DNA from 2 places in the Agromyces binzhouensis genome. Region 2 is predicted to be linked to the other one. Evidence: predicted binding sites of a transcription regulator. Region 2 holds the regulator's gene; the other holds the start of a gene.
What was found. Region 2 encodes HspR, which represses chaperone genes until heat shock. Its sites were predicted from a motif close to AAGTTGAGTCNNNNNGACTCAACTT; they were not measured.
Positions count from the first base shown of each region.

Region 1: ACFVHK_RS14465 (ATP-dependent Clp protease ATP-binding subunit) is a predicted target of HspR. The motif match lies at 1,698-1,722, and genes of this name have one in related genera.

Region 1 is NZ_JBHXVJ010000008.1:75,350-91,211, reverse strand. It holds gene ACFVHK_RS14465 (ATP-dependent Clp protease ATP-binding subunit) at 1-1,683, opposite strand, end outside; gene ACFVHK_RS14460 (hypothetical protein) at 1,856-2,401, opposite strand; gene ACFVHK_RS14455 (AAA family ATPase) at 2,406-3,800, opposite strand; gene ACFVHK_RS14450 (hypothetical protein) at 4,620-4,769, opposite strand; gene ACFVHK_RS14445 (hypothetical protein) at 4,915-5,874, opposite strand; gene ACFVHK_RS14440 (class I SAM-dependent methyltransferase) at 6,365-7,036, shown strand; gene ACFVHK_RS14435 (hypothetical protein) at 7,082-7,750, shown strand; gene ACFVHK_RS14430 (thiamine-phosphate kinase) at 7,740-8,804, shown strand; gene ACFVHK_RS14425 (LacI family DNA-binding transcriptional regulator) at 9,194-10,210, opposite strand; gene ACFVHK_RS14420 (dihydrodipicolinate synthase family protein) at 10,415-11,350, shown strand; gene ACFVHK_RS14415 (Nramp family divalent metal transporter) at 11,501-12,811, shown strand; gene ACFVHK_RS14410 (HNH endonuclease signature motif containing protein) at 13,165-14,628, shown strand; gene ACFVHK_RS14405 (SpoIIAA family protein) at 14,791-15,144, opposite strand; gene ACFVHK_RS14400 (SRPBCC family protein) at 15,263-15,727, shown strand; gene ACFVHK_RS14395 (LysR family transcriptional regulator) at 15,740-15,862, opposite strand, start outside.
Region 2 is NZ_JBHXVJ010000001.1:236,935-252,796, forward strand. It holds gene ACFVHK_RS01190 (hypothetical protein) at 1-2,920, shown strand, start outside; gene ACFVHK_RS01195 (hypothetical protein) at 3,003-3,827, shown strand; gene ACFVHK_RS01200 (ArsR/SmtB family transcription factor) at 3,824-4,189, opposite strand; gene ACFVHK_RS01205 (FAD-dependent oxidoreductase) at 4,279-5,595, shown strand; gene ACFVHK_RS01210 (metalloregulator ArsR/SmtB family transcription factor) at 5,644-6,546, shown strand; gene ACFVHK_RS01215 (arsenate reductase ArsC) at 6,613-7,029, shown strand; gene ACFVHK_RS01220 (arsenate reductase ArsC) at 7,026-7,685, shown strand; gene ACFVHK_RS01225 (ion channel protein) at 7,689-9,014, opposite strand; gene ACFVHK_RS01230 (heat shock protein transcriptional repressor HspR) at 9,126-9,548, opposite strand; gene ACFVHK_RS01235 (DnaJ C-terminal domain-containing protein) at 9,548-10,549, opposite strand; gene ACFVHK_RS01240 (nucleotide exchange factor GrpE) at 10,646-11,314, opposite strand; gene dnaK (molecular chaperone DnaK) at 11,317-13,200, opposite strand; gene ACFVHK_RS01250 (hypothetical protein) at 13,649-14,551, shown strand; gene ACFVHK_RS01255 (M1 family metallopeptidase) at 14,718-15,862, shown strand, end outside.

The DNA of each region.
Region 1 (15,862 bases), on a different contig from region 2:
CTGCCCGATGACCCGGGCGTGCAGCTCGCCCTCGAGGTTCGCGAGGCGCTCGCGCTCGCCCTCGGTGACCCGATTGACCGGGATGCCGGTGGCCCGCGAGATCACGGCGGCGATCTGCGGCTCGTCGATGACGGTCGAGTCGGCGGCAGCGCCATCCGCCGAGGCGGATGCCAGCGCACGGCCCTGCGCCGCAGCCTTCTCGGTCGCCTCGTCCAGCCGCTCCTGCACCTTCTCGATCTCGTCGCGGATGCGCGACGCCTCCTCGTAGTGCTCGGCGCGGACGGCCGCGTTCTTGTCGGCCTCCAGGTCGGCCAACCGCGAGATCAGGGCGGAGACATCCACCTTCACACCCAGCTTGAGGCGCAGGCGCGCGCCGGCCTGGTCGATGAGGTCGATGGCCTTGTCGGGCAGCACGCGGTCGGTGAGGTAGCGCGCGGAGAGCTCGACGGCGGCGCGCAGCGCCTCGTCGGTGTAGGTGACGCCGTGGTGCTCCTCGTACGCGGGGCGCAGGCCCTGCATGATGAGCACGGCGTCCTCGATCGAGGGCTCGCCGACCTTCACCGGCTGGAACCGGCGCTCGAGCGCGGGGTCCTTCTCGATGGTGCGGTACTCCTTGAGCGTGGTCGCACCCACGAGGTGCAGCTCGCCGCGGGCGAGACGGGGCTTCAGGATGTTGCCCGCGTCCATGCCCTCACCGGCACCGCCGGCGCCGACGACGGAGTGCACCTCGTCGACGAAGACGATCAGCTCGCCCTTGTGCTCGGCGATCTCCTCCATCGTCTTGGTGAGGCGCTCCTCGAAGTCGCCGCGGTAGCGGGTTCCGGCGAGCATCGCGGGCAGGTCGAGCGCGACGACGCGCTTGCCGAGCAGCGCCTCGGGCACGTTCTCCTCGACGATCGCGCGGGCGAGGCCCTCGACGATCGCGGTCTTGCCGACGCCGGCCTCGCCGATCAGCACGGGGTTGTTCTTCGTGCGGCGGCTGAGGATCTCGATGGTCTGCTCGATCTCGTCGGTGCGCCCGATCACGGGGTCGAGCTCGCCGTTCGCGGCGCGCTCGGTGAGGTCGAGGCCGAACTTGTCGAGCATGGGCGTGGCGGATGCCGCGGCATCCGTCTGCTCGCCCATGCCGCCCATCTCGGGGCCGGCGGACGGGTCGGATGCCACGTGCTCCCCCAGTCCGGCCGCGAGCGCCTCGGCGGTGACGCCGGCGCGCGCGAGCACCTGCCCGGCGGGGGCGTCCTGCCCGAGCACGAGCGCGAAGAAGAGGTGCTCGGGGTCGATGTACGTCGACCCGCTCGAGCGTGCGACCTGGTACGCGTGGAACAGCGCGCGGCTGGCCGACGGCGTGATGGTCGCCGCGTTCGCGTCGGCCGTGTCGGATGCCGCGGGCAGCCGCGCCTCGGTCGCCGTGATGATGCGCTCGGGCGACGCGCCGACGCGCGTGATCGCCTGCGCGACGGACTCGTCCTCGACGATGACGCGCAGGATGTGCAGCGCGTCGAGCTCGGTCTGTCCGCGCTCGAGCGCGAAGCGTCCGGCACGCTGCAGGATGCTCTGGGTGCGCGAGGTCAGGAACCGGCTGAGGTCGATCGACCGCGCCTGCCTGGCCTGCTCACCCGCGAGGTAGCGGGCGAGAAACTCGTCGAACGAGCTCGCGCCGGCCTCGTTGAAGTTGTCGGGCACCTGGTCCTCCTGGGAACTTGAGTTGGGTACGCTCAAGTTCAACGCTGAAGGGTGCTCCCTATTCCAGCCGAGCACAGGTACGCCGCACACGAGCAAGAGCCCAGGACTCAAGGGGCACGCTCCCGCGGCACTTGAACTGCTCAGGGTGCATGCTCACCCCATCGCATGATGGCTACGCACCGCCACCTCCACCGCCGATGACGTAGACAGTGCTGTCCGTACAACCGCTCTCAATCCACGGACCCCAGTCTTGCGGACTCGACGTCTCGGGATTCAGCCATTGAATCCTGCCAACGCGCTCGTATGCGCCTTCAAGGTCAGCGAGGTATCGTCGCTGCTTGTCGTCGCGGGACGCGACGGGCAGGGCGTTAATGATCGCCCCTTCACTGAGATGAAGGTCCTTCTCCAGCGCCGTCCGAATTCCCCCGTCCTTCACTATCGCTATTGCATCCCGGAGGTCTCGTACAGGCCTATCGGGCTCTCTACGCACTCGTCCTCGAGACTCCATGCTTGCCAGCCAAGACGTCATGATGCGGGGCGCGTGCTTCTTCCACTCCTCGTGAAGCATTGGTGTCATCAGCGCGCCTGTTTGACAGCCCTTACTCTCCAACATCCGCGCCAGAGTCAAACACGCAATCGCCGTCGAGTTACCCGCGGGGTCGCTAACACTCCTGGCGACCGAGGCATCAACAATAATGTGGCTCAAGAGAACGCCCATCGAACTAGTTCTCGCGTCCTTGAATTGCATCCAAGTACGCCCAGTCGGCATCTCGCGAAACATCGTCGAAGTCGAGCGGCCAATCGCCGAATCGACCCGCCTCATCAATCTCGGCGGTAGTAATTGTTTGGAATCCTGTGAAAGCATCGCGACCGAACCAGTTCAATGAGAGATCGGCGGCAGCTAGTCGATTTTGCGCAACTGCGGTCTGAATACCGCGAATCACCAGCGAACTATGCGTCTCAGCCACCACCATAACGCCTCGATTTGCGGCCTCGACAAGAATGTCCCCTAGGGCGAGTTGCGCTCGAGGATGGAGATGTATTTCGGGCTGCTCAATGTAGACAATCTGCCCCGTGTTCGCCGCCAGAAGTGCCACGAGTACGGGCAATGTTTGACTCACACCGAATCCCACATCTGCAACACTGACGAGATCGTGCGCCCCACCCTGCTGCGCATGCGGCATGCGTCCAACCGTCAACTCAATTGAAGCATCGTCCAACTTACGCGGCGCTAGCTTCCATGTGAGGCCGAGATCCTCCAACTGAGACGAGAGGCGGCCTAGCCTTGCAGAATTGGAGATCGACCATTCATAAACCAAGCTGGCAACATAAGTCTCAAATGTTCCTGGGTACGTAGCCCCCACCGCCGAGCGATTGTATGCCCTCTCCGGATTGCCTCGAAGTCCCGGAACATGAATTATTCCCCTCAGCAAGTTCACCCACTGATCGTCATCGGCGATTTCATCACTAATCGGAATTCGCAGCGGAGAAATGCCGCCGGCTTCGATGACCAATCGCAACTCCAGAAAGCACCTGTTGCGGTAAACCTCGAGATCCCATTTGACGCCACCGTCGGCCGCTGAACTAAAACGTGGCTGATCTTCGAAGACCTTCACATAGGAAGCTGCACGCGAACCTGCGGCCTCGCGAAGCTTCTTTCGACCTGACGGGCTCGGATTGTCGGTCAATTCGAGGGACGCTTCGCCCGCGCTCAAAATGTCGGACTCGACAGACAGACCTTGACCCTTTTCGGCGTATGTGGTTATGCGACTCTGGTTTCCGCGCCTCATGCCAACTGTGAACCGGCGCACGATGTCGTTCTTCGCCTTTCCCCGACTCAACAGTTGAGCATAGTCAGTGATCTTCACGTTTGGGCCGTAAAGCAGAAGCGGCCCCGGATCAAACGCGGAATCTAGAGTCTGCTTCAACATAAGGAACGGCTGCATGAAGCTCGACTTCCCAGAGCTATTCACCCCGGCAATGATCGTGAGCGGCGCCACGCGCAGTGTGCGAGGGTCCCGAACCGTCTTGTAGCCTTCCACGGTGAGCCAGAGGTCCCCTGCGCCTCGGCGCCCAACTTTATTGCGGCGAGCGCTCCCACTCGTCTTGTCCGCCACGTAGCCCTCCTCGTTGCGTCTACGATCGACCGCGGATCACCGCCGGGCCTGACAACCACTATTGCACCAATATCTTGTTGGGCCCGCGGGCCAGTCCACATATTCGGACTCCACGGCTCAACATCGGTGCGCCAGTCCACACTCTCGGATTTCCCTGTGGACCGCATACGGGCGGAACAATCTGATCGGGCGCGACGTGATGCACCACAATGAAGTCACCCGACCCTCGCGGAAGTCCTCACTCGAACACTCCACCGGCATTATCTGAGTCGCGACCCAACTTCGCATCATGCATTCGCTCGTTGTCGTCGATATCGGACCCGGGATTCTTCACGGCTGGCGCGGCGGCTTCTCATCGCTCGGTTGGAGCTCAGACTCTCTGTCCAACCATTCTGCGACGAGCCTGCGTTACCTTCCATCTACATTGGCTGATGGGGCGCACTCGCGTAACACGCGCACTGCGGGCGGCCCTTGAGCTGCTAGATATCTTGAGCCGCGGCCGCGAAGTGACCAACGTCGCCCGGCGTCAGGTCTGCGGCTGGACCGGTCGCGATCGGCTGCCCACTCGTCGTCAGCCGCGCGGCCAGGCCCACACGGCATCCTGGCCTCGAAGCGCGCCACCTTCTATGGCATGTGCCGGCGAGGTGAGATGGGCGCGCTCCTTACACTTCTCTAGGTCGACGATCGTCTTGCACACAACCTTCTCGTAGAACTCGCGACCGAAGTGCAGATCGGAGCCCTACGCGCCGACCTTCTCCCACCGACGCGGTGAGGTCGAGCATCAGCTTCACGCGCGTGCATCCCAGGGCGAAGCCGACCTCAGGGACTCGGCGGCGCCGTCGACCCCCGCGGGATGAGCGTCGGCAAGGCCGTCCGGATGCCACGATCCCGCTCCTGCGGCGACAGCAGCAACTGGAGCGCCTTCGAGGCGATCTGCTCGAAGGGCGTCCGGACCGAGGAGCGCGCCACCGGCAGCCGCGACACCAGCAGGATGTCGTTGCAGCCGACGATCGAGATGCGCCTGGGGTCGCACCGTTCGATCACCGTGAACAAGGTCACCCGAATGACGACATGATCCCTTCCGGCTCGGCCCGCATCGCGCCGTAGTACAGCCTCACGATCCCCGTCGCCATATTCGTAAGGCCAGACGCCCCAGCCAAACACCCAAGAGGGGCAACGTGCTTGCACCCACGAGCGCAGCGCCACGCTGCATTTGGTCGTCTGTGCCCAACGAGAAGGTACCCAGGAGAACGGCTGACACGAATACCGCCGCTGACGCAGCCGACGCGGCGATGACCTTCGAGAGCGCCTGACCTCGACGGGTCCACCAACGGGCCTCACGAACCCTGATCAGCGGCAGCACTTCAGTTAGGAATTCGAGTGCATACATCGAGTCGGTGATGCTCTTGGCACCAGTTGCCGCGGATACGACAGCCCCTTCCCGATCAACGACCTCGCACACCTCGTCACAGACATCGAGGATCTCGCGCCATCGGTCGATGCGCCGACGATTCCCGGTAGCGACCAACGCAGACGACAAGATCGGCCTGACGGGAAAAGTCACGTAGTGGTTCTCGTAGACCTCAGGACGACGGGCGATCGTATAAAAGCAGGGCTCCGAGTCGGGCAACGAACCTATCGAACCGCCGCGCAGTTCCTGGTCAATCCGCTCCCGCACGGTTCTTATCGAGTCCGACGGGTCTTGGCCTAGATAGCTTGCGTCTGCACCGCTGAACTCGTGGAGCGCAAACAGGACCAATGCAGACTCCACCGGGCTTCGCGCTAAGTCGGAGTCGAACTCACGGACGAGCCATGCGACCGCATGGGCAAACAACTCCTCGGCTCGCTCGCGTTGCGTCGGGGGCAACTTGTGCGGGATGTTCGCACGGCGCAACGTGGCAAGAACCATGGCGGTCGGCATCAGCTTCGGCCTCGCATCGCGGAAGTCGATCGATGCGTGGTCCGTAACTAGATCCCACCCGGCATACGACGACGGATCTTGCACAAATGAATCCAGTCCAGCAGTCGTGGATGAGACGATCGCCGAGCTGAGCAGCAGCTGTTCGGTATCCACTTGCACTGCTGCGTCTACGGCAACGCGATCATCGCCGGAACCCTTGAACGCTACCGCGGTCGAAGCCGCAAAGCTTGTGTACGCGTCCACGACGGCGCAGCACTTCAAGGTCAGCGCTAGGTCGCCGGCATCCAGCGAGTGAGTTGGATCGGACGTGGGGAGGCCGGGGAGGACGGCGATGGCCCGTGCTGCACTGACTCGCCCACCCGAGTACCTGCAGAGCATCTGAATCGCTGCCGAGGTTCCGTAGATGCCGACCTGCGCAGAGCCGACCGCAGGCCCGAGGAACTGTCCCCAGGCCGAGGTCCCTCCCCCAGGCCCGTCACGACGACTGTCCTCAACCGACCGATGGATGCGCTCGATGGCTGACGTCACTTGCGTCACACGAGGGCCGCTCGAGCGGCGCGTCCGAGTGCCCCACTTGGTACGAATTTGCGTACTCATGGCAATCCCCCTGCGAAGTCACCGCCGGAGGCAACATACTGGATGCATGACTTCTCCCGTCGGTGGCCACGCGCAGCTACGCGAAGCGAGCCGTGAGCGGCTGGATGACCTACGAAGGGTCTACGAGCGACGCTCCGACGAGTACATCGCGACGACGCCCGACCAAGTCGAAGGCAGCATGAAGGTATGGATGGACGCGACAGTCCGTAACCTCGCCTGCGACGCGAGCATCCTGGAACTTGGCTCGGGCAGCGGCCGCGACGCCGCCTACTTTGAGTCGCTCGGGTTCACCGTTCAGCGCTCAGATGTCGCACGCCCCTTCGTGGAGCGACTGCGCTCGATGGGGCACCATGCAGAGATTATCGACGCGGTCCGCGATCCATTTCCTATGGACCTCGATGTGATCTTCGCTAACGCAGTGGTGTGCCACTTCGAGAAAGATCAGTTCCGAGAGTTCCTAAGGCGCGCGCGCGGTTCTCTGAAATGGGAAGGAACGCTGTCCTTCTCCACGAAGTACGGGGCCAAGTACAAGTCCTCGTCACCGCAAGATCGCCTTGGCGACGTCCGGGAGTTCTCGGAGTGGCCAACCGACGAGCTGTGCGACTACTTGAAGATGTCCGGGTTCGACGTTGAGTTTCTTGAGGTAACGGGCGCGTTGCGCAGTTCGAGCCGCTGGATAAATGTCGTCGCTCGGCGAGCCTTACCTGCACTGTTTTAGAACACACCAAACCTCGGGCCTCAATCACTCGGTAATGGGGACTACATGAGTGGCTACACATCGCCGTCGGATTGCGAGATTTGCATTGAACTTGGCGGAGGCGTGCAGCCAGAATATTACGCGGTGTGGGGGGTTCCCGATACCGGCCGAGTTCTGAGACGTAACAGCCGATTGGCGCTCGTACCTGATCTCGCACCCCTCCACCCAAACCATTGCCTACTGTTCGCGACCTCGCACTTCCTGAGCTTCGCTGACTTCTTAAGCGAGGATCGCGATGCGCGCACCGCAGAAGTGATCGAATTCATTGAGGAGTACCGTTCTCAGTTTGGCACGGTCACCCTCATCGAGCATGGATCGACTGCGAGCCTGGAGCGCGACCCGTCGTGCGTTACGCATGCTCACATCCATCTGTTCAGCGTCGACGCAGCTGCCGTGTTGGACATCTTTCGGGCTGAAGCTGGCATCCGCGTGTCTTCTCCACTCGGCCTTCGCGAAGTGACCGATCACGCATTCGGTCGCGAATATGTAATGGTCGGGAACTTGGAGAGTATGCAGCTGGCGATCGACTGGGCGCCTCCTCACAGGCAGTACGCCCGGAGCCTGGTCGGCCGCGCAACCGGACTCTCGCTCGACAGCACCTGGTCAGACAAATGCCTTAATCCGTCGATTGTTCGAGCGTCACTTGCCGATTGGGGAGCTGCAGATGACCGGTGAAGCGTGGTCTTCAGAACCGGAGCGTGTTGAAATGATCACCTCCGATTTGTTCGCACACCAGAGCGACGCGCACAGCGTCATTGATCGAGATTTCTCTTTCATCCTGAGAGGCGGAGCTGATGCACGTGACGATTGCGCGTGGTTCGACTTCAACGGTCGCGGGACACTGGTTTTCGGTTCTGACTACGTTCGAGGTGCAGGATTTCTGCTCTACGAGCTTGGCCACCTCGGGAACTTCGATGTTGGATACTATCTCGCCGCGGCGAACATTAGTGACCTCGCCGCGATGGGAGCGGTTCCACTGGCGATGACTACCGTGGTGCGATACCCGAAGGAATTCTCCGACGAAGATTTCCGCGATGTCATGCTGGGAATCCGGGAGTGCACTAGTCGGTTCAAGTGCCCAAATGTTGGCGGCGACATCGGGACGTCCGACAGATTGATTCTTTCTGCCGCCGCCGTTGGAGTGGTGCGGGAAGGCTCCGCCCTAACACGGACCGGCGCCAAGGTAGGCGATGCTCTAATGCTGAGTGGTCCCACCGGTGTCGCGCTGGCTGCGATGGTCTATTTCGAGGGCAAGGAGCGTCAGGGGTGGTCTCTCGCGGGTTCTGATGAAGAAGAGCTACTCCATTCCTGGCGCCGAGTAGAGCCACACGTTGATCTCGGGCAGTTCTTGTCCGAGCGTGGTCTGGCAACAGCGTGTCAAGACACGTCTGACGGGCTGCGTGCGACCGTTGAGCAACTGGGCACCGCCAGCAACGTCCGGTTCGAAGTTGACCTTAGTGCGGTTCCTGTTCCCGCAGTAGTCGAACGCGTCGCGAATCTAGCCGGACGTGATCCCTACCAGATCGTCTTCGGCGGCTCCGTCGACTTTCGGCTTCTCTTCACCGTTCACCCCGACCGCGTGAGCGAACTTCCGTCGAGTTGCATAAGAATCGGAACGGCGCGCGATCTCGCCGACGCCATTCCTCGGAGCGAGCCGCTGCCAGGGGTTGCGTGGACACATCAGCCCGATCCGCTCGCCGGGGTTAGGAGTACGGAGCCTCCGATCTAGTCGGGGCCTCTAGCTTCGGCGCGAAGCCGCGTTGCGATATGCGGGCTACGGGGGACGCGACCACCCGACGCGCTCGCTGTAGTTCCCCGTGAGGTTGTGAACGCGGTCTGTTGGGGTTGATCTGCCGATGCCGGTGTGGGGTCGCTGATGCTTGTAGTGATGGAGCCTAACCATCAGGCACGAAGACATCCACTTAGCCTGCCCAGCAGGGCACGCAATCTCAGGTATCACAGATCCATGCAGCCGCCCCACGCATCGGTTTGCCGAGATTGGAGTCGAGCCCGATACATCCGCCACTTGGCATCGGGGTGCGTGCGGAGGAAAGTTCTGCGAGATGGTGGTAGACCTGCCAATAGAGACGAGGAGCTACCGTGCCGTGCTCCTCGACGTCAGCGCCCCCGCGCCGCCGTCGACGCCCGCGGGATCAGCGTTGGCAGCGCCATCCGGATCCCCCGCTCCCCCTCCCCCGGCGACAGCAGCAGCTCGAGCGCCGTCGAGGCGATCTGCTCGAACGGCGTGCGCACCGAGGAGAGCGCCACCGGCAGGCGCGAGACGAGGGGGATGTCGTTGTAGCCGACGATCGAGAGGTCGGATCCGATGCGGAGGCCGAGGCCGCTCGCCGCGGTGAGCACGCCCATCGCGAGGTTGTCGTTCGCGGCGAAGACCGCCGTCGGGCGGTCGGGGCGGTCGAGCAGGCGCGTGCCCGCCTCGATGCCGTCGTCGACGCCGTAGCCGACCGAGAGCATGCGGGCGTCGTCGATCGGGAGCCCGGCCTCGCGCAGGGCGCGCTCCGCGCCGGCGCGGCGGTCGCGGGCGCTCGAGGTGAACCACGGCCCGGTCACCATCCCGATGTCGCGGTGCCCGAGGTCGATGAGGTGGCGCGTCGCGAGGTATCCCCCGGTCTCGTCGTCGCCGAGCGACGAGGGGCTGATGCGGTCGGTGCGGAGCACGAGGACGTGGGGGATGTCGCGGGCGCGCAGTGACGCCGGGAGCTCGTCGTCGAGGCGGGCGGTGGCGAGGATCACGCCGTCGACGTTGCGATCGAGGAGGGTCTCGGTGGCGCGGCGCTCGTGGTCGGGTTCGTCGCCGCAGGTCGCGACGACGGCGAAGTAGCCGCGCCGGCCGGCGGCCTCCTCGATCGCCTGGAACATGAGCGCCATCACGGTGTCGGTCAGGCGCGGCACGAGCACGCCGATGGTGCCCGTGGCACCGCGCCGGAGGTTCGCGGCGAACATGTTGCGGCGGTACCCGAGCTCCTCCGCGACCCGTCGCACGCGCTGCGCCGTCTCGCTGCGGGACGCCGGCGTGCGGTCGTCGAGGATGCGGCTGACGGTCGAGATGCTCACGCCGGATGCCTGCGCGACATCCTTCAGCGTGACCGGCCCACCGGCGTGCGTGCGCTCCACCTTCAACCTCCTGCCACCGCGAGTCTACGGGCGGGCGACCGGCGGGATCGGGCGCCATGCGACGGCGCGCGCCACGCGGCATCCGGAATCGGGTGTTGACAGTCGCTCACGTCATGAAGCATACTTGCAAACGTTCCCGCAAACGTTCCCGATATCGTTTCCACACCGCGGGTCTCGACGAAGAGAAAGACAAGGAGTCGGACGATGGCACTCGACCTTCGCGGACTGAACCCCGCACCCGTGACCCCGTTCACCACCGACGGCGACATCGACTTCGCCGCCATCCAGCGCCTGGGCTCGTGGCTCGGCTCGATCGACGGCGTGAAGAGCCTCGTCGTGCTCGGCCACGCGGGTGAGGGCACCTTCCTGACGGTCGACGAGCAGCTCGACGTGATCCGCGCGTTCGTCGACTCGACCGAGGGCCGGGTGCCGGTCATCGCCGGCATCACGGGCGAGGGCAATAAGGTCGCTGCGCTCGAGGCCGAGCGCGCCAAGGCCGCCGGCGCCTCCGCCGGCCTGGTCTACCCCTCCCACGGCTGGCTGCGCTTCGGCTACCAGCAGGGCGCCCCCCAGAGCCGTTACCGCGAGATCTACGAGACGAGCGGCCTGCCGTCGATCCTGTTCCAGTACCCCGACAACACCAAGGCCACCTACGACCTCGACACGCAGCTCGAGATCGCCGGCCAGGAGGGCGTGTTCGCGACCAAGAACGGCGTCCGCAACATGCGGCGCTGGTACACCGAGATCCCCGCCCTGCGCGCCGCGTACCCCGAGCTGCAGATCCTCTCGTGCCACGACGAGTACCTGCTGCCCACCATGTTCGACGTCGACGGCCTGCTCGTCGGCTACGGCAACATCGCCCCCGAGGCGCTCATCGAGCTCATCGAGGCCGGCAAGGCGCAGGACTACCCGCGCGCCCACGCCATCCACGAGCGACTGCTGCCCGTCACCAAGAACGTGTACCACCGCGGCTCGCACATGGAGGGCACCGTCGCCCTGAAGTGGGGCCTCGTGCACCGCGGCATCCTCGACCACGCCACCGTGCGCACCCCGCTGCTGCCGCTGCCGGATGGCGCGGACGCCGAGATCGCGGCGGCCTTCGCGTCGGCCGGCCTCGAGAAGGTCGGCGTCACCGTCTGATCCCCGCGGCGGGGGCCGGCGACATCCGGCCCCCGCCCGCCCCCACCGATCCCGGCCGACGAGGCGTAGGATCGTCGCCGTCGAAGTGCGGCACCCGAGTCAATGACGACTGCGCGGCCAGGCGCCGCACTCCGAAGAAGGAGGCTCGCGATGAGTGAGCGAACCAAGACCCGCCACACCACCACGACCCCGGGCACCGGGTACGGCCGCGTCTCGACCGAGTCGATGCGCGCCATCGTCGAATCGAGCGGCCGGCGCCGATCGTTCTGGCAGCAGCTCGCGCTGATCGGCCCCGCGTTCGTCGCCGGCGCCTGGCAGTTCGGGCCCGGCAACCTCACCACCGCCGTGCAGGCCGGAAGCGGCTACCAGTACACGCTGATCTGGGTCGTCGTCGTGTCGACGGTCCTCATGATCTTCCTCACCGACATGAGCGTGCGGCTCGGCATCAAGTCGCCCGTGTCGCTCATCTCGTCGATCAAGGACCACCTGGGCACGCCCGTGGGCGTGCTCGCCGGCATCGGCGTGTTCCTCATCACGCTCATGTTCTCGGTCGGCAATGCGGTCGGCGCGGGGCTCGGCCTCTCGATGATGCTCGGCGGCGCGCCGATCATGTGGACCGTGATCTGCACGGTCGGCGTCGCCGCGCTCCTGCTCTTCCGCAACGTCTACCGCGTCATCGAGAAGGTGCTCGTCGTCGCCGTCGCCGCGATGTCGGTCGCGTTCATCATCAGCGCGTTCATCGCCAACCCCGACTGGGTCGAGGCGGCGTCGGGCCTCATCCCGACCGCGCCCGACGGCGCCTGGCTGCTGATCGTCGCGCTCGTCGGCACCAACTTCAGCGTCAACGCCGCCTTCTACACCTCGTACGGCACGAAGGAACGCGGCCGCACCGAGGAGCAGTACCGCGACGTCACGATCGTCGACACCATCCCCGGCATCGTCGCCCCCGGCATCATGACCTCGCTCGTCATCGTCGTCGCCGCCGCCGTGCTCGGCTCGACCGGCGAGGCCGCGGCGACCATCGTCGCCCTCGGCGGGATCTTCGAGCCGCTCGCCGGACCGATCGGATCGACCCTCTTCGCGCTCGGGTTCTTCGGGGCCGCGTTCTCGTCGATGATCGCCAACGCGACCGCGGGCGGCACCATGCTGTCCGACGGACTCGGCCGCGGCGCCTCGTCGGGCTCGCGGACCGCGAAGATCGTGAGCGCCGCCATCCTCGCCTTCGGCGTCACCGTCGCGCTCGTCTTCCAGCAGGCGCCCGTGCAGCTCATCGTGATCGCCCAGGCGCTCACCGTGCTCGTCGCGCCGCTGCTCGCCGTGCTCATCATCGTGATGGCCAACCGCCGCAGCCTCATGGGCGAGATGCGCAACCGCTGGTGGCAGAACGTGCTCGGCGTCATCGGGCTGGTGTCGGTCGTGGCGCTCTCGGTGCGGCTGGTGCTGAGCCTGGCCGGCGGGTAGGCGCGGGCGGATGTCGCGGCAGGGCGGCCGGGGGCGACCCCGGTCGCCCTGCTGCGTGCGCCGGGCGGTGTGAGGGGGCAGGGTCGTGTCGACGTCGGCTCCGGAGCTGGGCCCAAGCCGCCCGCGGATGCCACCCTTCCCCCAAGATGTCGTGCAGCGCCTCGTCGGCGCATGTCTCCTGGCCCGCCGGATGTCGCGCTGCGCCTCGTCGGCGCATGTCGCCCTGCCGGCAGCACGTCGTGCATTCCTCCTCCACACGTGCTGATCGATCGGATTCATCCACAGGTAGAATCCCTGATCGTGGCGGCTTTCCGGTGCGATCGGATGTCGGTGGGTGCCTGCAGGATGGAGACATGGAACCCCTGCGACTCGAGCCCGATGCGCCTCCGGCGTCGAGTGCGCTCGTGGCACTGGAGCGCGATCTGGCTGAGCTTCGCGAAGCGTGGGTCGGCGCAATGCCGGCGTGGGGCGCGTCCCGCGGGTCGGCTCAGGTCGAGGCCGAGCAGATGGGCGATGCCGGGCTCATGCAGGTTGTCGACGGGCTCGCGAAGGTCCGGCGCGAGGTCGACGCCCTGTTCGCGAGACTCGCCACCGAGGTGACGAAGCGATCGGGGCCGGAGTTCGGGGAGATCGGGCTCGCCAAGGCGCAGGGCTTCCACAATCCGGTGCGATTGATCGCGGCAGCGACCGGCGGCTCGCGAGCCGACGCGCACCGGCTGATCGCGGTCGGCACCGCGACGGCCGAGCGGCAGTCGTTCAGCGGTGACCGGATGCCGGCGCGGCACCCGCACGTCGCCGCGGCCGTCGAGGCGGCGACGATCAGCCTCGAGGCGGCATCCGCGATCACGACCATGCTCGAGCGAGTGTCGAGGCGCGCCGAGACGAACCGGGCGGAGGTCGTGGAGCGCGCCCTCGTCGATCTGGCCGGGCGGGTGCCGCTCGAGACGCTCACACGTGGCGTGCGCGAGGCCGAAGCTCGGCTCGATCCCGACGGGGTGGAGCCGCGCGAAGACGAAATCCGGATGGAGCGCTCGCTGACCATGCGGGAAGACCGGCGGGGTGTGGTGCACCTGCACGCCCGGCTCGACCCCGAGAGCGCGGCGCCCGTGAAAGCCGCCATCGAAGCGCTCGTCAGCGACGCGCTGCGACGACGCCGACCCGGCGAAGCCACGGGCGGCGGCCCGGACGGAGCGGCGATGGGCGCCGGTGGGCTGCGCCCGGTCGTCGACGACCATCGCACCATCCCGCAGATCCAGGCCGACGCCCTCGCCGCGCTCGCCCGCCACACGCTCGGCTGCGGCCAGACTCTGGCGCCGCTCGCGAAGACGACGATGATCGTGCGCCTCGACCTCGACACCCTCGTCGACGGACTCGGCCTCGCCAGGATCGACGGCCTCGAGCAGCCGATCTCGGCAGCGACCGCCCGCCGAATGGCCGCCGATGCCGAGATCATCCCTGCCGTGCTCGGCGGCGAGAGCCTCCCGCTCGACCTCGGCCGCACCGCCCGCCTCTTCACGAAAGCGCAACGGCTCGCCCTCGGCGAGCGCGACGGCGGCTGCGCGTCCTGCGGCCAGAACATCGGCTTCGTCGAAGCGCACCACATCGACTGGTGGGAGCGAGATGCCGGCCCGACCGACCTCTCGAACGGCGTGCTTCTGTGTTCCTTCTGCCACCACATGATCCACCGCGACGGATGGCAGATCCGGCCAGGCCCCACCGACGTGTGGTTCATCCCGCCACCCCACATCGACCCAACTCAAGTCCCACGCCTCGGAGGCAAGGCGCGATTCGCGCTGCGCGAAGACCGGGCGGCATGAGCAGCACGAGCCCGGGCCCAGGATCCTCGGTGACCTTGCGACGCTGCGGCTGCGCACCATCGCACCCGGAATTCGGCGAGCCTGCTCCGATCACGCTCACGGCGCCACCGAGCCGCGCGTCCGAGCCACGGCTGAGCTCTGAGGTCCGCCGCATCCCGGGGGTCAGCTCTTGAGCCAGGCCCAGGCGGCATCCGGGTCTTCGAAGTACGCCGCCTCCTTCGCGTAGAACGGGGTGGCGAGGTGGGCGAGCCACTCCTCCCACTTCCTGTTGCCGACGAGCGCCATGCGCGCGACCTTCTCGTGGAACTCGTGACCGAAGTGCAGGTCGGCACCCCACGCGCCGACCTTCTCCCACCGGAAGTCGGTGACGTCGAGCAGCAGCTTCACCGTGCCGTGCTCTACGACCGCGGCCTCGACCGCGGGCGTCATCACGTCGTAGTCGGCCTTCGTCACCTCGCCGGACACGACGAACCCGAGGGTGTCACCGGTGCTGCGGTCGGACTTCGTGATCGTCATCGGAATGCTCCGTTCTGTCGGCTTCGCTGCCCAGCTTTGCGTGCTGGGGCGTCGGCGTCGAGGGGGCGTTGGTCCCGGGAGCCGCCCCCACTACGGTGGTGCCACCGAGAGGACCCGAATGCCCCGCCGAATCATCCGTCACGAGTTCGACCTCGCCGTCGAGCCCGACCTCATCGCCGACCACCTCGCCGACCCCCGCAACTACCTCGGCCTGTCGCCGCTCATCGTCGAGGTTCGCGACATCGCCGACGTCGACGGCACGACGCACTACACCGCGGTCGAGCGCTTCCCGTTGCCGTTCGGGCGTCACCTCGACAACCACATCCGTGTGACGTTGCGCCGCGATGACGGCGACCCGGCCGGGCTCACCGTCGGCGGCGACGTGCGCAGCCCCGGCTGGGTGCGAATGCGCTACCGCTTCGACATCACCGCCAGCGGCGCCGGCTCGCATGTCGTCGACGAACTCGACCTGCGAGCGCCGTTCGGCCTCATGCGCTTCGCGGCGGGACAGGCGCGCAGCGTGCAGCTGGCGCGTGCGGTGATCCTCGAAGCTCGGCTGAGCGGCGCCGCAGAGATCGGTTGAGCTGGGCGCACCTCACGCGGCGTCGCGACCCACCGCCCCGACCCGCACCGCATCGAGCACCGCCTGCAGCGCGGGCGAGTCGGCCTGGCTCCGGCGATGCACGGCCGCGACGCCGCGCACCGACGCCGGCTCGAC
Region 2 (15,862 bases):
TTCGATCGGCGGATGGATCATCGCGTCGATCCTCATCGACCTGGCCCTCATCGTCGCCTACTTCTGGATGGCGAAGCGCATCATCGCCCGGATGGGCGACGAGGATCCGCGGCGGTACGCGCACACGACCCTCATCCTGCTGCTCGGCGTCGAGGCGGCCGAGTTCGTCGTGCTGCTCGCGGGAGCGCTGCTCCTCGTGTTCGGTGGGGCGCCGGTCCCGGCCGACCAGGCGGGCCTCCTGGCGCCGCTCGGTCCGATCGCGATCACCGAGGCCGCGCTCGGCACCCTCAAGTGCGCGCTCATCCTGCTGCTGGCCGTCTTCGTCGTGCGCGACGCCCTCGCTCGGCGGATCATCTGGACCGCCGTCCGCCGGCTCGCGCAGGCGCTCTGGCTGCACCGCCTCTCGGCCGTGCTCGTCCTCGCCCTCGCGGTCCTCACGTGCATCCCCACCGAAGGCGTGCTCGACCAACTTCCGGACCTGCAGCGCCGGTGGGCGGCGTTCGACGGCGCGGCCGGTCGGCACATGGCCCTCGCCCTCGTGGCGATCGCGATCGCCGTGCTGTGCGCCTGGTCGCTCGGCCGGGCGCGCACTCGCGCACTCGCCTCGGGGGTCCGGGGGTTCGACGTGACCGAGGTGACGCCCCGCCGCGTGCACGCGCTGTGGTGGCTCGCCCCGATGATCGTCTGGCTCGTGCTCTGGGTGGTGACGGGGTCGCTGACCGGCGCTTGGGTGCCCGGATGGTCGGCCATCGTGTTCCTCGTCGTGCCCGCGCTCGTCATGCTGACCTGGCTGCGCCGACCGGATGCCGCGTGGAAGATCACTCCTCGGATCGACCGCCTCGACCGCGCGCGCTGGGCGTGGCTCACGGGCGACGCCGTCGCCGTCGCCATCCCGGTCATCGCGGGACTCGGGCTCGTGCGCTCGTTCACCGCGCCCGTGTTCGCCGGGCGGCTGCCGAACGACGCCGCGGAGCGGTATCCGCTCTCCATCGTCCTGCTCCTGCTCGGGCTCGCGATGGCGGTCGCCTCGCCGTGGCTGCTGCGGTGGAAGTGGCACGTGCCGGTGCTGCTCGACCCGACCGTCCGCGTGGACGCGGACGCCGGGGCGCCGCGGCGACGGCGGATCCACGTCATCGTCATCGTGCTCGGGTTCGCCGCCGGGCTCCTGCTGCTCGCGTGGATCGGCCTCCTGCCACTGCAGACCGCCGCGCTCTTCGGGGCACCGGCGCTCGCGGTGCTGCTCCTCACCGCGTGGGGTGCGGTGCTCGGTGCCTTCACGGTCGTGCTGCAGGACCACCCGCCCGCGCCCGTCTTCCGGTTCCTGCGGCTCCGTGCGGATCCCGTCCTCACGCTCGCCATCACGATCCCGCTCATCTGGGCGATCATCGCGCCGGTGGTCGGTGCGGACGACGTCGGCCTGCACGGCGTCCGCACGGGGGCGGTCGCGTCGAAGGGCGACCCGGTCGCGGCGCGCAACGCGGATGACTCGTTCGAGGACCAGGTGGACGATCGGTTGGGCGCGCTCGCCCGCGCCGGCTGCACGGCCACCGTCGGCGATGCGGAGTTCACTCCGGCGCTCGTGGTCGCCGCCGAGGGCGGCGGCATCCGCGCCGCGTACTGGACCGCGCGGGCGCTCGACCAGCTCCGCGGTCGCGTCGACGAGCCGGACTGCATCGCCGCGTCGGTACTGCTGTCGAGCGGCGTCAGCGGCGGGTCCGTGGGACTCGCCGTCGCCGCCGCCGGTGAATCGGACGAGGTCCGTGCCGCGACGGAGCTCAAGCGGCTCGCGGGACCGAACGCCGTCGGCACCGGCGCCGCGTCGCTCATGGTGGGCGATCTCGTCGCCTCGGTGACCGGGCTGCGCCTCCCGTCGAACGTCGCCGGCGAATGGGCGTGGCGCGACCGCGCGGCCCTCATCGAGGACGTGTGGGTTGACGCCGTGAACGGACTCGAGGCCACGGTCGCGCTCGAGGCGAACGACCGCGTCGGCATCCCGGTGCTGAACTCCACCGACATCCGCTCGAAGTGCAAGGTGCTCGTCTCGAACGGGCTCACGACCGAGGCCGGGCCGACACCCGCGGCGCCGACGACGTCCGGGGCCGGCGGTGCAGCGCCCGACGACGACCCGGACGCCGCCGCCGCCGCGGTCGAGGCCGACCCGAGCATCGGATGCGAGACGCCCGCGACGGCTCCCGCGGCGAGCCTGCCCGTCGCGTCCGCGTGCTTCTCCGACATGGATTGGGCGACCGCGGCGATGCTCTCCGCGCGCTTCGCCGTGATCACGCCGGCCGCGCGCATGCCGGGCGAGAGCGTCTGCGGCAACGCGAGCATGCAACTCGTCGACGGCGGCTACGCGGAACCGTCGGGCCTCGGCACCGCCGCCGACCTGGCGCCGGTCATCGCCGACCGCATCGCGGCCTGGAACCGCGAACACCCGACCGCGGATCCGATCGTGCCGATCCTCGTGTACCTGAAGAACTCCGCCGGGTACGACCTCCGACGCAACCTCGAGGACGTGACCGCCGAGCCCCTCGTCCCGCTCGTGGGGTATCCGGCCCTGACGAAGGCCGCCACCGAGCAGGCGCTGCGACAGCGGGTGACCGCGGCGTTCGTGACGATCGGCGAGGTCGATGAACGCGACGCCACGACGGCGGACGCGGAGCCGACCGCCTCGAACGAGGGCTCCGAGAAGGCGGCTCGCGCGATCGAGGAGGTCCAGGACTGCGCGAACCCACGATGCCTGCCGGGCCTCGAGGTCATCGTCGCGCCGTCCACCGTGCCCGCGGTGATGCCGCCGCTCGGCTGGGCGCTGAGCGGCTTCAGCATCGGGAGCCTCGACCGCGCCATGCTGGTGCAGACGGAGAAGTCGACGACGGACGTGCCGAACCTCCGCACGCTGCGCTCGCTCACCGAGGACTGACGCGCCCGTCCGGGAATACGTCGGATCGTCGCGCGGAACCCGATGGCGGCGATCAGCCGCGTTTGGTAGGTTCGGCCCCCGAATGCGAGACACGGCAGGTCCACCGGGGGAGCGCCGCGCGGCGAGGGGATCGACCACGCGGCGTCCGTCGTCGGCGCCGTCGGGGCGCCGGGTCGCACCGACCGCGTCGCCCGATCGGGACGCGGCGTCCGCTCGCCGGGTTCCAACGCCGCAGCGCCGTGGTGCGGCGTCCGTCCGCCCACGTCACCGGCGGCTCGGGAATGCACTCGCGGCGACCGCCGCGATCGCCGGCATCCTCGCGACGCTCGCCCTCGCACCGCTCCCGCGCGCGAGCGCGCCGATCGCGGAGGCATACGTCACGACCGTCTCGCCGTTCTCCGGCGCTGTGCAGGAGGTCGAGGTCGACGGCGACGTCGCGCCCGCGAGCGTGTCGCGCGAGGGCTACTCGACGACGACCGGGCCGGAGACACTCGTCGACTCCGGCACGAACTACGACTGGGCGAGGCTCGTGCTCGTGTTCGGCGACTGGCCGCTCACCGACGAGAACGTGCGGCTCATGGTGGAGTGGATGCGCGAGGAGAACGGCCCCGACAACTGGTGGAACCGCAACAACCCGCTGAACAACGGGTACGGCTCCGGCGGCGGCAGCGGCCTCGGAAGCTACGACACGCTCGTGACCGCGGCCGAGTACGCGGCCTCGAACCTGAAGAAGCGCTCGTTCTACGCCGGCATCGTCGCGGGGCTCGAGGCCGGCACGTCGGCGGATGCCACGGCTCGCGCGATCTGGGCCTCGCCGTGGGCGTCGAGCCACTACGGGAACGGTGCGTGGTGGTCGACGGCGCCCGTTCCTGTGGTCACCGCACCTGCGTCGGCCTGGGGGCGCTAGCCGTCGGCGAGGAGTTGCGACATTCGGTCGAGCGCGCCCGGCACCAGCTTGTAGTACGCCCACGTGCCGCGCTTGCTGCGCTCGAGGAACCCGGCCGTGGCCAGGATCTTGAGGTGGTGCGAGACGGTCGGCTGGCTGAGGCCGACGGGCTCGATGAGGTCGCACACGCACGCCTCCTCGCCCTCGGACTTCGCGACGATCGACAGCAGCCGCAGCCGCGTGGGGTCGGAGAGCGCCTTGAACGACGCCGCGAGCTGCTCGGCGCGCCCGGCATCCATCGGCTCGGTGACGAGCGGGCTGCAGCACGCCGCACCGGTCTCGGCGGACCCGACGCCGACCGGCGTGAGTTCGAAGGTCGTCATGCGACCGATCCTACCTCGAATATTGACAAACTTCGATGTACAGGTCGAGACTGATATCGAAGAACTTCGATATCCACGAAAGGCCCGCCATGACCCTGCTCGACCTCACCCGCCCCGCGACGCGCTCCGAGCGTCTCGACACCCTCCCCGTCGCGGTCATCGGCGCCGGTCCGATCGGCCTGGCGGCCGCGGCCGAGCTGCTCGAGCGGGGCATCGACGTCGTGGTCTACGAGGCCGGCGACCGGGTCGGCGCGAGCGTGCACGAGTGGGGCCACATCCGGCTGTTCTCGCCGTGGCGCGTCCTCGTCGATCCCGCGTCGCGCCGCCTGCTCGAGGCGGCCGGATGGGAGCACCCCGACGAGGATCGACTGCCCACCGGCGCCGAGCTCGTCGAGCAGTACCTCGAGCCGCTCGCCGCCCTCGAGCCGCTCGCGTCGCGCATCCGGCTCGGCGTCGTCGTGACCGCCGTGGCCCGCGAGGGCATGGACCGGACCCGCACGGCCGGGCGCGCGGCGACGCCGTTCGTGCTGCGCGTGCGCGAGGCATCCGGCGAGGTGGAGGATGTCGCGGCGCGCGCCGTCATCGACGCGTCGGGCACCTGGCGCACGCCCAACCGGCTCGGCTCGAACGGCCTGGATCCCCTCGGGCTCGACGAGGTCGCGGACTCGGTGACGCACGCCCTCCCCGACGTGCTCGGACGCGACCGCGCCCGCTTCGCGGGCCGCCGCGTGACGGTCGTGGGCGCCGGGCACTCGGCCGCGAACACGCTGCTCGCCCTCGCCGCGCTCGCGCGGGACGAGCCGGAGACGCGGATCACCTGGGCCATCCGCAACGCCTCGGCCGTCCGCGTCACGACCTCCGACGACGACGGGCTCCCCGCCCGCGCCTCGATCGGGCGCCGCGTCGACGACCTCGTGCACGCGGGGCGCATCGAGGTGCTCGACCGGTTCGAGATCGTCCGGCTGGGCCGCGCCGCCGACGGCGGCGTACGCGTCGTCGGCTCGCGCGCCGGCGAGCTCGTCGAGCACGACGCCGACCTCATCGTGAACGCGACGGGCTTCCGCCCCGACCTCGACCTGCTCCGCGAGGTCCGGCTCGAGCTCGACGACATCGTCGAGGCGCCGAAGCGCCTGGCGCCGCTCATCGACCCGAACGTGCACACCTGCGGCACGGTCGAGCCGCACGGCTTCGCCGAGCTCCGCCAGCCCGAGGACGGCTTCTTCCTCGTCGGCATGAAGAGCTACGGGCGCGCCCCGACGTTCCTGCTCGCGACCGGCTACGAGCAGGTGCGCTCGATCTCCGCCTGGCTCGCGGGCGACGCCGCCGGAGCCGCGAAGGTGCAGCTCGAGCTGCCCGCGACCGGCGTCTGCTCGACCAGCCTCGACGGATCGAACGGCTGCTGCTGAGTCCGGGGGCGGGCCGAGACGTCCGCTCGATTGCATAGACTGTCGTCTATGCACAAGGGTGGGGCGGATGCCGCGGCCGGCGGCCTGGCGCTGATCGCCGACCCCACCCGGGCGCGGATGCTCTCGCTCATCATCGCGAGCCCCGACGGCCGCGCGACCGTGACGGAGCTCGCCGACGAGCTCGGCCTCCGGCAGCCGACCGTGTCGCACCACGCGAAGGCGCTGCTCGACGACGGGGTGCTCGTACGCCGGCCCGACGGGCGCCGTGCCTGGTACTCGGTCGCACCCGATCACCTCGATCGCGTGACCGAACTGCTCGACATGCCCACGGCCGACTCGCGCCCCGACGACGAGGCCGCGATCGAGCGCGTCGTCGACGACCTCGCGACGCGGTTCGCGGGCACGTTCGGCCGCGAGACGGTCGAGCGGTACGTCCGCGAGAGCCGCGACCTCCTCGCCGAGCGGACGGGCGTCTCGAAGCGGTTCACGTCGCGCGCCGCGGAGTTCGCCGCCGAACGGCTCGCCGCCCTCGCAGCGCAGTCGCCGGAGTCGGGCGGGACCGCGCCCGAGGTGCTCTTCGTGTGCGTGCAGAACGCCGGCCGCTCGCAGATGGCCGCGGCCATCCTGCGGCACCTCGCGGGCGACCGGGTGCACGTGCGCACGGCCGGGTCGGAGCCCGCCGACGCCGTGTCGGCCGCCGTCGTCGGCGTGCTCGACGAGATCGGCGTGCCCGTCGGCGGCGCCTACCCGAAGCCGCTCACCGACGAGGTCGTCCGCGCGGCCGACGTGGTGATCACCATGGGGTGCGGCGACGCGTGCCCCGTCTACCCGGGCAAGCGCTACGAGGACTGGGAGCTCGACGACCCGGTCGGCCGGCCGCTCGGCGACGTCCGCGGCATCCGCGACGACATCGATCGGCGGGTGCGCGAGCTCATCGCGAGCCTGGCCTGAGTGCGCGCTCGACAATGCATAGATCTCCATCTATGCTTTAGGGAGTTCGAGCGAAGCGAGGTCCCGATGTCCGACAAGCCCACCGTCCTGTTCGTCTGCGTGCACAACGCCGGACGGTCCCAGATGGCCGCAGGCTACCTGCGGGAGCTCGGCGGCGACCGCGTCGAGGTGCTTTCGGCCGGCTCGGCGCCGAAGGACCGGATCAACCCGGTCGCCGTCCAGGCGATGGCCGAAGAGGGCATCGACATCGCCGGCAACACGCCGAAGGTGCTCACCACCGAGGCCGTGCGCGAATCCGACGTCGTGATCACCATGGGCTGCGGCGACGCGTGCCCGATCTTCCCCGGCAAGCGCTACGAGGACTGGGAGCTCGACGACCCGGCCGGCCAGGGCATCGACGCCGTCCGCCCCATCCGCGACGAGATCCGCCGCCGCATCGAGGAACTGCTCGGCGAGATCCTTTCCGAAGCCGCACGCGCATGAGCACGCGCGGGGGGCAGCTCACCCTCGACGACCCGCAGTCGGTCCTGCACCGCAGCGCCGAGCGGCTCGCCTCCCACTACGACGGCATCGTGAACGCCGAGACCGTGGAGCGGACCGTGTTCGAGTCCTACACCGCGCTCGCGCGCACCGCGAAGGTCTCGGTGCACCTGCCGAGCCTCGCCACCCGGTTCGCGAACGAACGCCTCACCGCGCTCGCGCAGGCGAAGGGCGCCATCCCCAAGCCCGTGCCCGAGGTGCTCTACGTGTGCGTGCAGAACTCCGGCCGCTCCCAAATGGCGGCCGCGCTCACGCGCGAGCTCGGCGCGGGCCGCGTGCACGTCCGCTCGGCCGGGTCGGAGCCGGGCGCCGGCATCCTCCCGTCCGTCGTCGCGGTCATGGCCGAGCAGGGCATCGACCTCGGCGAGGAGTTCCCGAAGCCGCTCACCGACGACGTCGTGCGCGCGGCCGACGCCGTCATCACGATGGGGTGCGGCGACGCCTGCCCCGTCTACCCCGGCAAGCGATACCTCGACTGGCGCCTCGACGACCCCGCGGAACTCGACCAGGACGGCGTCCGACGCGTGCGCGACGAGATCCGCGCGCGCGTCGAACGGCTGCTCGGCGAGATCGCGCCGGTGCCGGCCGCTCGCGACTGATCGTCAGGCCGTCGGCGGCCGCTCGGAGGACCCGGACTCCGTCGCCGTCGCAGCGTCCGCACTCGGCGACGCCGGCTTCGGCACGATCCGGAACTCGGGCGCCCTCGAGACGAGCAGCCATGCGGGCAGGATGACCACGCAGAGCCACGGCAGGAGCGCCAGGTCGCCCGCGACGGCGGCGGCGACGAAGAGCGCGAGCCATCCGTCCCTGGCGACCACCAGCAGGATGCCGATCAGCGCGCTCGCCACGCACAACGCGATCGGCAGGGACGGGACCAGGGTGTGCGCGAGGATGCCGAGCGCGGCGCCGATGAAGGCCGCCGGGAACACCCGGCCGCCGCGGAACGCGGCGCTCGCCGCCACGATGAGCGCGACCAGCTTCACCAGGACGATCACGACGAGCTCGCCGGCGTCGTAGGCGTCGGGATCCTCGAACAGCTCGGCCATCTGGTCGAGGCCCTTGAACAGGGTGATCGGGCCGCCGATGAGGCCGAGCAGCCCGAGCACCAGGCCGCCCGCGGTCGCGATGAGCAGCGGCTGCCGGAGGGCATGGAAGAGCCGGTGCACGACGGGGAAGGCGTACGCGCCCACGAGCCCCAGCACGGCCGCGACGCACGCGATCACGATGCCGGCGAGGAGGAGCATCGGCGTCGTGGGTGCCGTCGGCAGCGTGAACTGGAGCGGCGGTGCGCCCAGGACGTGCATCGTTCCCGCGGCGGCGGCCGCGGCGGCGAGCGGCAGGAAGAGCTTGTCCCACAGGGCGCCGCCGCCGCGCACCGCGGCGAGCGTACCCGTGAAGAGCAGCGCCGCGGCGACCGGCGAGCCGAACAGCGCGCCGATCGTGCCGGCCGCGGCCATCAGCATCCCGAGTCGGGCGCCGACGCGCGGCATCATCCGTCCGAGCAGCGCGACGGTCAGGGCCACGTTGATGGCGATGATCGGGTTCTCGGGGCCGAGGCTCACCCCGCCCGCGAGCGCGAGCCCGGTGACGATGACGAGCCCGGGCAGCGTGCGGAGCTTCAGCGGCTCAGAGACGAGTTCGGTCGTGGCGGAGTCCGGTCCGCCGTGGCCCGGCAGGAACTGGAGCCCGAGGCCCACCGCGAACCCGGTCGCGGTGAGCACCACGACGATCCACCAGCCGTCGGGATCGACGCCCAGCGCGTCGGGCAGGGTCGTCCAGAGCACGCCCTGCAGCGCGCCGGCCGCGACCTCGAGCGCACGCAGCACCAGCGCACAGAGCGCGCCGATGACGAGCGCCGGGATGAGGAGCAGCAGGAGCTGTTGCGGGGTGGGCGGTGGAAGCGGCGCCACGTCAGAGTCATCCGTCATCGTCGCCTCCCCCGAAACGCACGCGCGCCCGTGCCGCCCGAGCGCTAGGCACAGCCTCGCACAGGCGCCCGCTCGGTGGCGAGCATCAGCCGGGGGGAGGGAGCCGGGAGCTCAGTCGCGCTCGAGGGGGCGCCAGACGACGACGGCGTTCTCGCGGCGCACGCGCGTGCCCGAGCGCAGCGTGACGACCTCCCCCTCGGAGCCCGCCGCGAACACGCGGCGCCCCGGACGGTTCAGCATCTCGTCGGCGAGCGCCCGCTCGAGCTCGCGCACTCGCTGGCGCAGCTCGTTCACCTCGTTCTCGAGCCCGAGCACCCGGCGGATGCCCTCGAGGCTCACGCCCTCGCTCGAGAGCTGCTGGATCTCGCGCAACTGCGCGACGTCGCGCATCGAGTAGCGGCGGGACTTGCCCGCGGTGCGCTTGGGCGAGACCAGCCCCATGCGGTCGTACTGGCGGAGCGTCTGCGGGTGCATGCCCGCCAGCTCGGCCGCGACCGAGATGACGAACAGCGGGCTCTCGCCGTCGACCTGCATCAGGCGCTCCGGGCCTTCGCGAGCAGGTCGTCGCGGGGGTTCTCGTCGGGGAGCTGCGCCGCGAACTCGCGCAGCTTCTCCTCGGCGTCCTTCGACAGGTGCGCCGGCACCGCGACCTGCACGATCGCGAGCAGGTCTCCGGTGCCCTTCTTCGTCTCGACCCCGCGGCCCTTCACGCGGAGCACGCGCCCGCTGGGCGTGCCGGGAGCGACGCGCAGCTTGACCGGTTCGCCGCCGAGGGTCGGAACCTGGATGGTCGCGCCCAGCGCGGCCTCGGCGTACGTCACCGGCACCGTGACGCGCAGGTTCAGGCCGTCGCGCTCGAACACCGGGTGCTTGCGCACCTTCACGGTGAGCACGATGTCACCGGCCTCGCCGCCGTCGGGCGACGGATGGCCCTTGCCGCGGAGCCGGATCTTCTGTCCGTCCGCGACGCCGGCGGGCACGTTGACGCTGATCTCCCGCCCCTCAGCGGTCTGCAGCGTGATCCGATCGCCCTTGGTCGCCGTGACGAAGTCGAGCGTGGTCGACGCGGCCACGTCGCGACCCTTGGTCGGGCCGCCGTAGCCCCGGTAGCCGCCGGTGGGCTGGCCGAACCGCCCACCGCCGAACAGTCCGCCGAGCAGGTCGTCGTAGTCGCCGCCTCCGCCGCCCTGGCGGAAGGTGTAGCGCGTCCCTCCGGCCCCCTGCTGACCGAACATGCCACCGAAGACGTCCTCGAAGCCTCCTGCACCGGCCCCGCCCGGCGCGGTGAAGCGCGCGCCGCCGCCCATCGCGCGGACCGCGTCGTACTCCTTGCGCTCCTCGGGATCGGAGAGCACGGAGTTCGCCTCGCTGATCTCCTTGAACTTCGCCTCGGCCGCGGCATCCCCCGGGTTCTGGTCGGGGTGGTACTTGCGCGCGAGCTTGCGGTACGCCTTCTTGATGTCGGCGTCGCTCGCGTCCTTCGAGACGCCGAGCGTGGCGTAGAAGTCCTTGTCGAACCAATCCTGGCTGGCCATCGGCGCCTCCTTCCTGCTGAATCTACTGGGAACCGTGGAGGGCCGGCCCGCGGCATCCGCTGGTGAACACGGATGCCGCGAACCGGCCCGGGAGGGTCACGCGGGGGTCTTGACGACGACCTTCGCGGCGCGCAGCAGCGTGCCGCCGAGCAGGTACCCGGTCTCGACGACGTCGGCGACCGTGTCGACCTCGACCTCGTCGGAGTGCTGCTGGAAGATCGCCTCGTGACGCTGCGGGTCGAACGGCTCGCCGACCTCGCCGAACTTCGCGAGGCCCAGCTTCTCGACCGACGCGCGCAGCTTCGCCGCGATCGTCACGAACGGGGTGTCCCCCTCGAGGTCGCCGTGCTTCTCGGCCCGGTCCAGGTCGTCGAGCACCGGCAGGAGCACCGCGACCGTCGCGCCGATCGCGCGCTCGCGCTCGACCTCGCGGTTCGCCTCGGTGCGCTTGCGGTAGTTCGCGTACTCGGCGGTGACCCGCTTGAGGTCGGCGAGGTGCTCCGCCGACGGGTCCTCGACCTCGGCCTGCGCCGCATTGAGGATGTCGTCGACCGTCAGCTCCTCGTCGCCCTCGGCGACCGTGTCGGCGTCGGCGGCGTCGGCGGCCCCCGCATCGGGGGCCTCCGCGTCGGCGGCCTCCGGGGAGGCGGATGCCGCGGCATCCGCCCCCTCGGCCTGCGGCTGGCGAACCTCACCCGTCTCGGGGTCGATCCGTCGCTTGTCGCGGATGATCGGCTCGTCGTGGTTCTGGTTCTCGTCCGTCATGGCTACTTCTTCTCGTCCTCGTCATCGATGACCTCGGCGTCGACGACGTCCTCGTCGGAGGACTCGGCACCCTCGGCGCCCGACGCGGTCGCGTCCTCGCCGGGGTTCGCGCCGGCGGCGGAGGCATCCGCCTGCTGGCCCTGTGCGTAGATCGCCTCGCCGAGCTTGCCCTGCGACTGCGAGAGCTTCTCGAACGCCGACTTCACCGCGTCGTCGTCGTCGCCCGCGAGGGCCGACTTCAGCGCGTCGACGTCGCCCTGCACCTCGGACTTCACGTCGGCGGGCAGCTTGTCCTCGTTCTCCTTGATCAGCTTCTCGACCGAGTAGGCGAGCTGCTCGGCCTGGTTGCGCGTCTCGGCGGACTCGCGGCGCTTCTTGTCCTCGGCCGCGTGCTCCTCGGCGTCGCGGACCATGCGCTCGACGTCCTCCTTGGGGAGGGCCGAGCCGCCCGAGATCGTCATCGACTGCTCCTTGCCGGTGCCCTTGTCCTTGGCGGACACGTGCACGATGCCGTTCGCGTCGATGTCGAAGGTGACCTCGATCTGCGGGATGCCGCGGGGCGCCGGGGCGATGCCCGTCAGCTCGAACGTGCCGAGCGGCTTGTTGTCGCGCGTGAACTCGCGCTCGCCCTGGAAGACCTGGATCGCGACCGACGGCTGGTTGTCGTCGGCGGTCGTGAAGGTCTCGCTGCGCTTGGTCGGGATGGCCGTGTTGCGCTCGATCAGCTTGGTCATGATGCCGCCCTTGGTCTCGATGCCGAGGCTCAGGGGGGTGACGTCGATGAGCAGCACGTCCTTGCGCTCGCCCTTGAGGACGCCCGCCTGCAGGGCGGCGCCCACGGCGACGACCTCGTCGGGGTTCACGCCCTTGTTGGGCTCCTTGCCGGTCTCCTTCTTGACGAGCTCGGAGACCGCGGGCATGCGGGTCGAACCGCCGACGAGCACGACGTGCGCGATGTCGGACAGCTTGATGCCGGCCTCGCGGATGACGTCCTCGAACGGCTTCTTGGTGCGGTCGAGCAGGTCGGAGGTCATGTTCTCGAACTGCGCGCGCGTGAGCGTCTCGTCGAGATTGGCCGGACCCGACTCGGTGAGCGAGAGGTAGGGCAGCTGGAGGCTGGTGCTCATCGAGGAGCTGAGCTCCTTCTTGGCCTGCTCCGCGGCCTCCTTGAGGCGCTGCAGGGCGATCTTGTCCTTCGAGACGTCGACGCCCGTGGTGTCCTTGAAGCGCTTGATCAGGTGCTCGACGATGCGCTGGTCCCAGTCGTCGCCGCCGAGGCGGTTGTCGCCGGCGGTCGCGCGGACCTGGATGGTCGAGAAGTCGTCGTCCTTGCCCACCTCGAGGAGCGAGACGTCGAACGTGCCGCCACCGAGGTCGAAGACGAGGATGAGCTCGTCCTCCTTGCCCTTGTCGAGGCCGTAGGCGAGCGCCGCGGCGGTGGGCTCGTTGATGATGCGCAGGACGTTGAGGCCCGCGATCTCGCCGGCCTCCTTCGTGGCCTGGCGCTCGGCGTCGTTGAAGTACGCCGGAACGGTGATGACCGCGTCGGTGACGGTGTCGCCGAGGTACTGCTCGGCGTCGCGCTTGAGCTTCTGGAGGATGCGCGCCGAGATCTCCTGCGGCGTGTACTCCTTGCCGTCGATCGCGGACGACTTCCAGTCGGTGCCCATGTGGCGCTTGACCGACGAGATGGTGCGGTCGACGTTGGTCACGGCCTGGCGCTTGGCGGTCTCGCCGACGAGCACCTCGCCGTCCTTGGTGAATGCGACCACCGAGGGGGTGGTGCGGAAGCCCTCGGCGTTCGCGATGACGACGGGCTCGCCGCCCTCCAGGACGCTGACGACCGAGTTGGTGGTGCCGAGGTCGATTCCGACTGCACGTGACATGTGTGTATCTCCTTCTGCCGAGGGGCTCGCGGAAGTGGCCCCCGGCGATCGGCCCGGCGTTCCCCGCCCGCGGCCGAAGTCAGTGATCGGCGAGACTTGAGCCTCGCCGACTCAAGTGTCGAACCCGCCCGAATCGATGTCAAGTCGAGCCCGCTGAACTTGAGCGTACTTGACTCAACTCTCGGCGCTCTCCCAGTATTCCTGCCCGCCGGTGCCCCTCCTCCCCTTCCTCCCGCCTCCCCCCTCCGCCGCCCAGCCCCGCGCTTCTCCCCCGCGCGGATTGCCGATTGCGCCGGGAACGGGGCGCGAGTTCCCGGCGGAAGTGGCACCGCGCGTCGGCCGCGGCCGCAGGGCGAGTGCTCCTCCACACCGGGGTCCGTGAGCTCGAGATTCACCGGGGCGGGCGGATGTCGCGCACGACGCGCCCACGTGGGCTGGCGTGACGGGCATGAGACCACCCGCTCCGCTCCCGCACGAGCTCCGGTCGCGACCGTTCCACGTGCGGCGCGCCGCAGAACTCGGTGTCACTCGCGGCCGCCTCGGGGCTCGCGACCTGTCCGCCCCGTTCCGCGGCGTGCGTGTCGCCGCTCGGCCGGTCGGCCTGCTCGACCTCTGTCGCGCGTACGTCGAGCGGATGCCGGAGCGCCATGTCTTCAGCCACGAGACGGCAGCAGGGCTCTGGGGCCTGCCGTTGCCGAGCCTGGGAGCGCTGCCGCTCCACGTGTCCGCGCCGGCGCCGCTCCGCCAGCCCCGCGTCGCGGGGGTCGTCGGCCATCGGCTCGGCAGCGGCATCCGCACGACGCACCTCGCCGGACTCCCGCTCGTCGCCCCTGGCGACGCATGGTGCCAGCTCGCCGCGAGCCTCGGCCACGACGACCTCGTGTCGGCCGGCGACCGGCTCGTGGGATGGCGTTCGCCGCTCGTCACGCTCGACGAGATCGACGCTGCGATCGAGCGGTTCGGGGCCCGTCACGGGGCGAGGCGTCTGCGCGCGGCGCGCGGCGACATCCGCCCCGGATCGGCGTCGCGACGGGAGACGCGCCTGCGGCTGCGGGTGGTCCGCGCGGGGTTCCCCGAGCCCGAGCTGAATGCGCCGATCCGGCTCGGCGCGGGGTGGACCGCGTACGGCGACCTCGTGTTCCGGCAGTTCGGGGTGCTGCTCGAGTACGACGGGGAGCAGCACCGGGCGGATGAGGTCCAGTTCCACCGCGACGTCGAGCGGCTCAACGACCTGGCCGCCGACGGATGGATCGTGATCCGCGTCGGCCGCCTGCTGCCGCCGGCACGGGCGCTCGACCAGCTCGAGCGCGCCCTGCGAGCCCGCGGATGGCACGGCATTCGCGTGCGGTGACCGCCGCGTTGCCACTTCCGCCGGGAATCGTCGCGGGGCACCCGGCGGAAACGGCAAGCCGACGCCCGCCGGCCCGGGCGGCGGGGGACGGCGGTGCGAGTGGGCGAGGGGTACCAGAGCAACCGGCCGCCCCCTAGAGTTCGATCACGAGTGCGAAGGGGACACGATGAGCGGGTACACGAGGAAGTGGGTGGGCGGCGTCGCCGTCGCGACATTGGCACTGGGTGCGCTGGGGGCAGCAGGAGCCTCCGCAGCACCCGGCAAGCCGGGCGAATCGCGGTACACCGCGGGCGCATCGGGCGTCGGCGACGAGTACTTCCCGTACGCGGGCAACGGCGGGTACGACGTCGAGCACTACGACCTCGACATCACGTACACGCCCCCGGCCCCCTCACCCGCCCCGGTCGAGGGCGAGTTCGAGGGCGTCGCCACGATCGACCTCGTCGCGACGCAGGACCTCGACCGGTTCAACCTCGACCTGCGCGGAATGGACGTGCACGCGCTGAGCGTGAACGGCACGCCGGCGGCATCCGTCGCCCCGCCCGTCGCGGGGGCCGAGGTCGACGGCCAGGCGTACTGGCACGTGCAGGACGACGCGGCGCGCGTCTGGGAGCTCACCGTGCAGCCGCGGCCGAAGCTCAAGGCCGGTCAGCACGTGCAGGTCGTCGTCGAGTACGGCGGCACGACGACTCGCCCCCTCGACGTCGAGGGCGCGCTCTACGGCTGGGTGACCCAGCGCGACGGTGCGATGGTCGTCAGCGAACCCGAGGGTTCGATGACGTGGTACCCGGTCAGCGACCACCAGACCGACAAGGCGACGTACTCGTTCGAGATCACGGTGCCCGAGGGCAAGGTCGCGGTCGCGAACGGTATCCAGCCGAAGCCCGAGGAGACCGCCGACGGCTGGACCACCTGGTACTGGGACGCCCCGGACCAGCAGGCCAGCTACCTGACCACGGCCTCGGTCGGCGACTTCGACCTGCGCGACGCCTACACCTCGGCGAGCGGCGTGCCGATCATCGACGCGGTCGACACCAAGCTCAGCCCGACGCGCCTCGCGACGACGAACGCGAGCCTCGGATGGCAGGCGGACATGATCGACTTCTTCGAGGAGAAGTTCGGCCCCTACCCGTTCGTGGCCTACGGCTCGATCGTCGACAACGACTCGGTCGGCTACGCCCTCGAGACGCAGACCCGGCCGGTGTACTCATCGCAGGCGAGCGAGGGGACGGTCGCGCACGAGGCCGCGCACCAGTGGTTCGGCAACGCCGTGAGCCCCGAGCGCTGGCAGGACATCTGGCTCAACGAGGG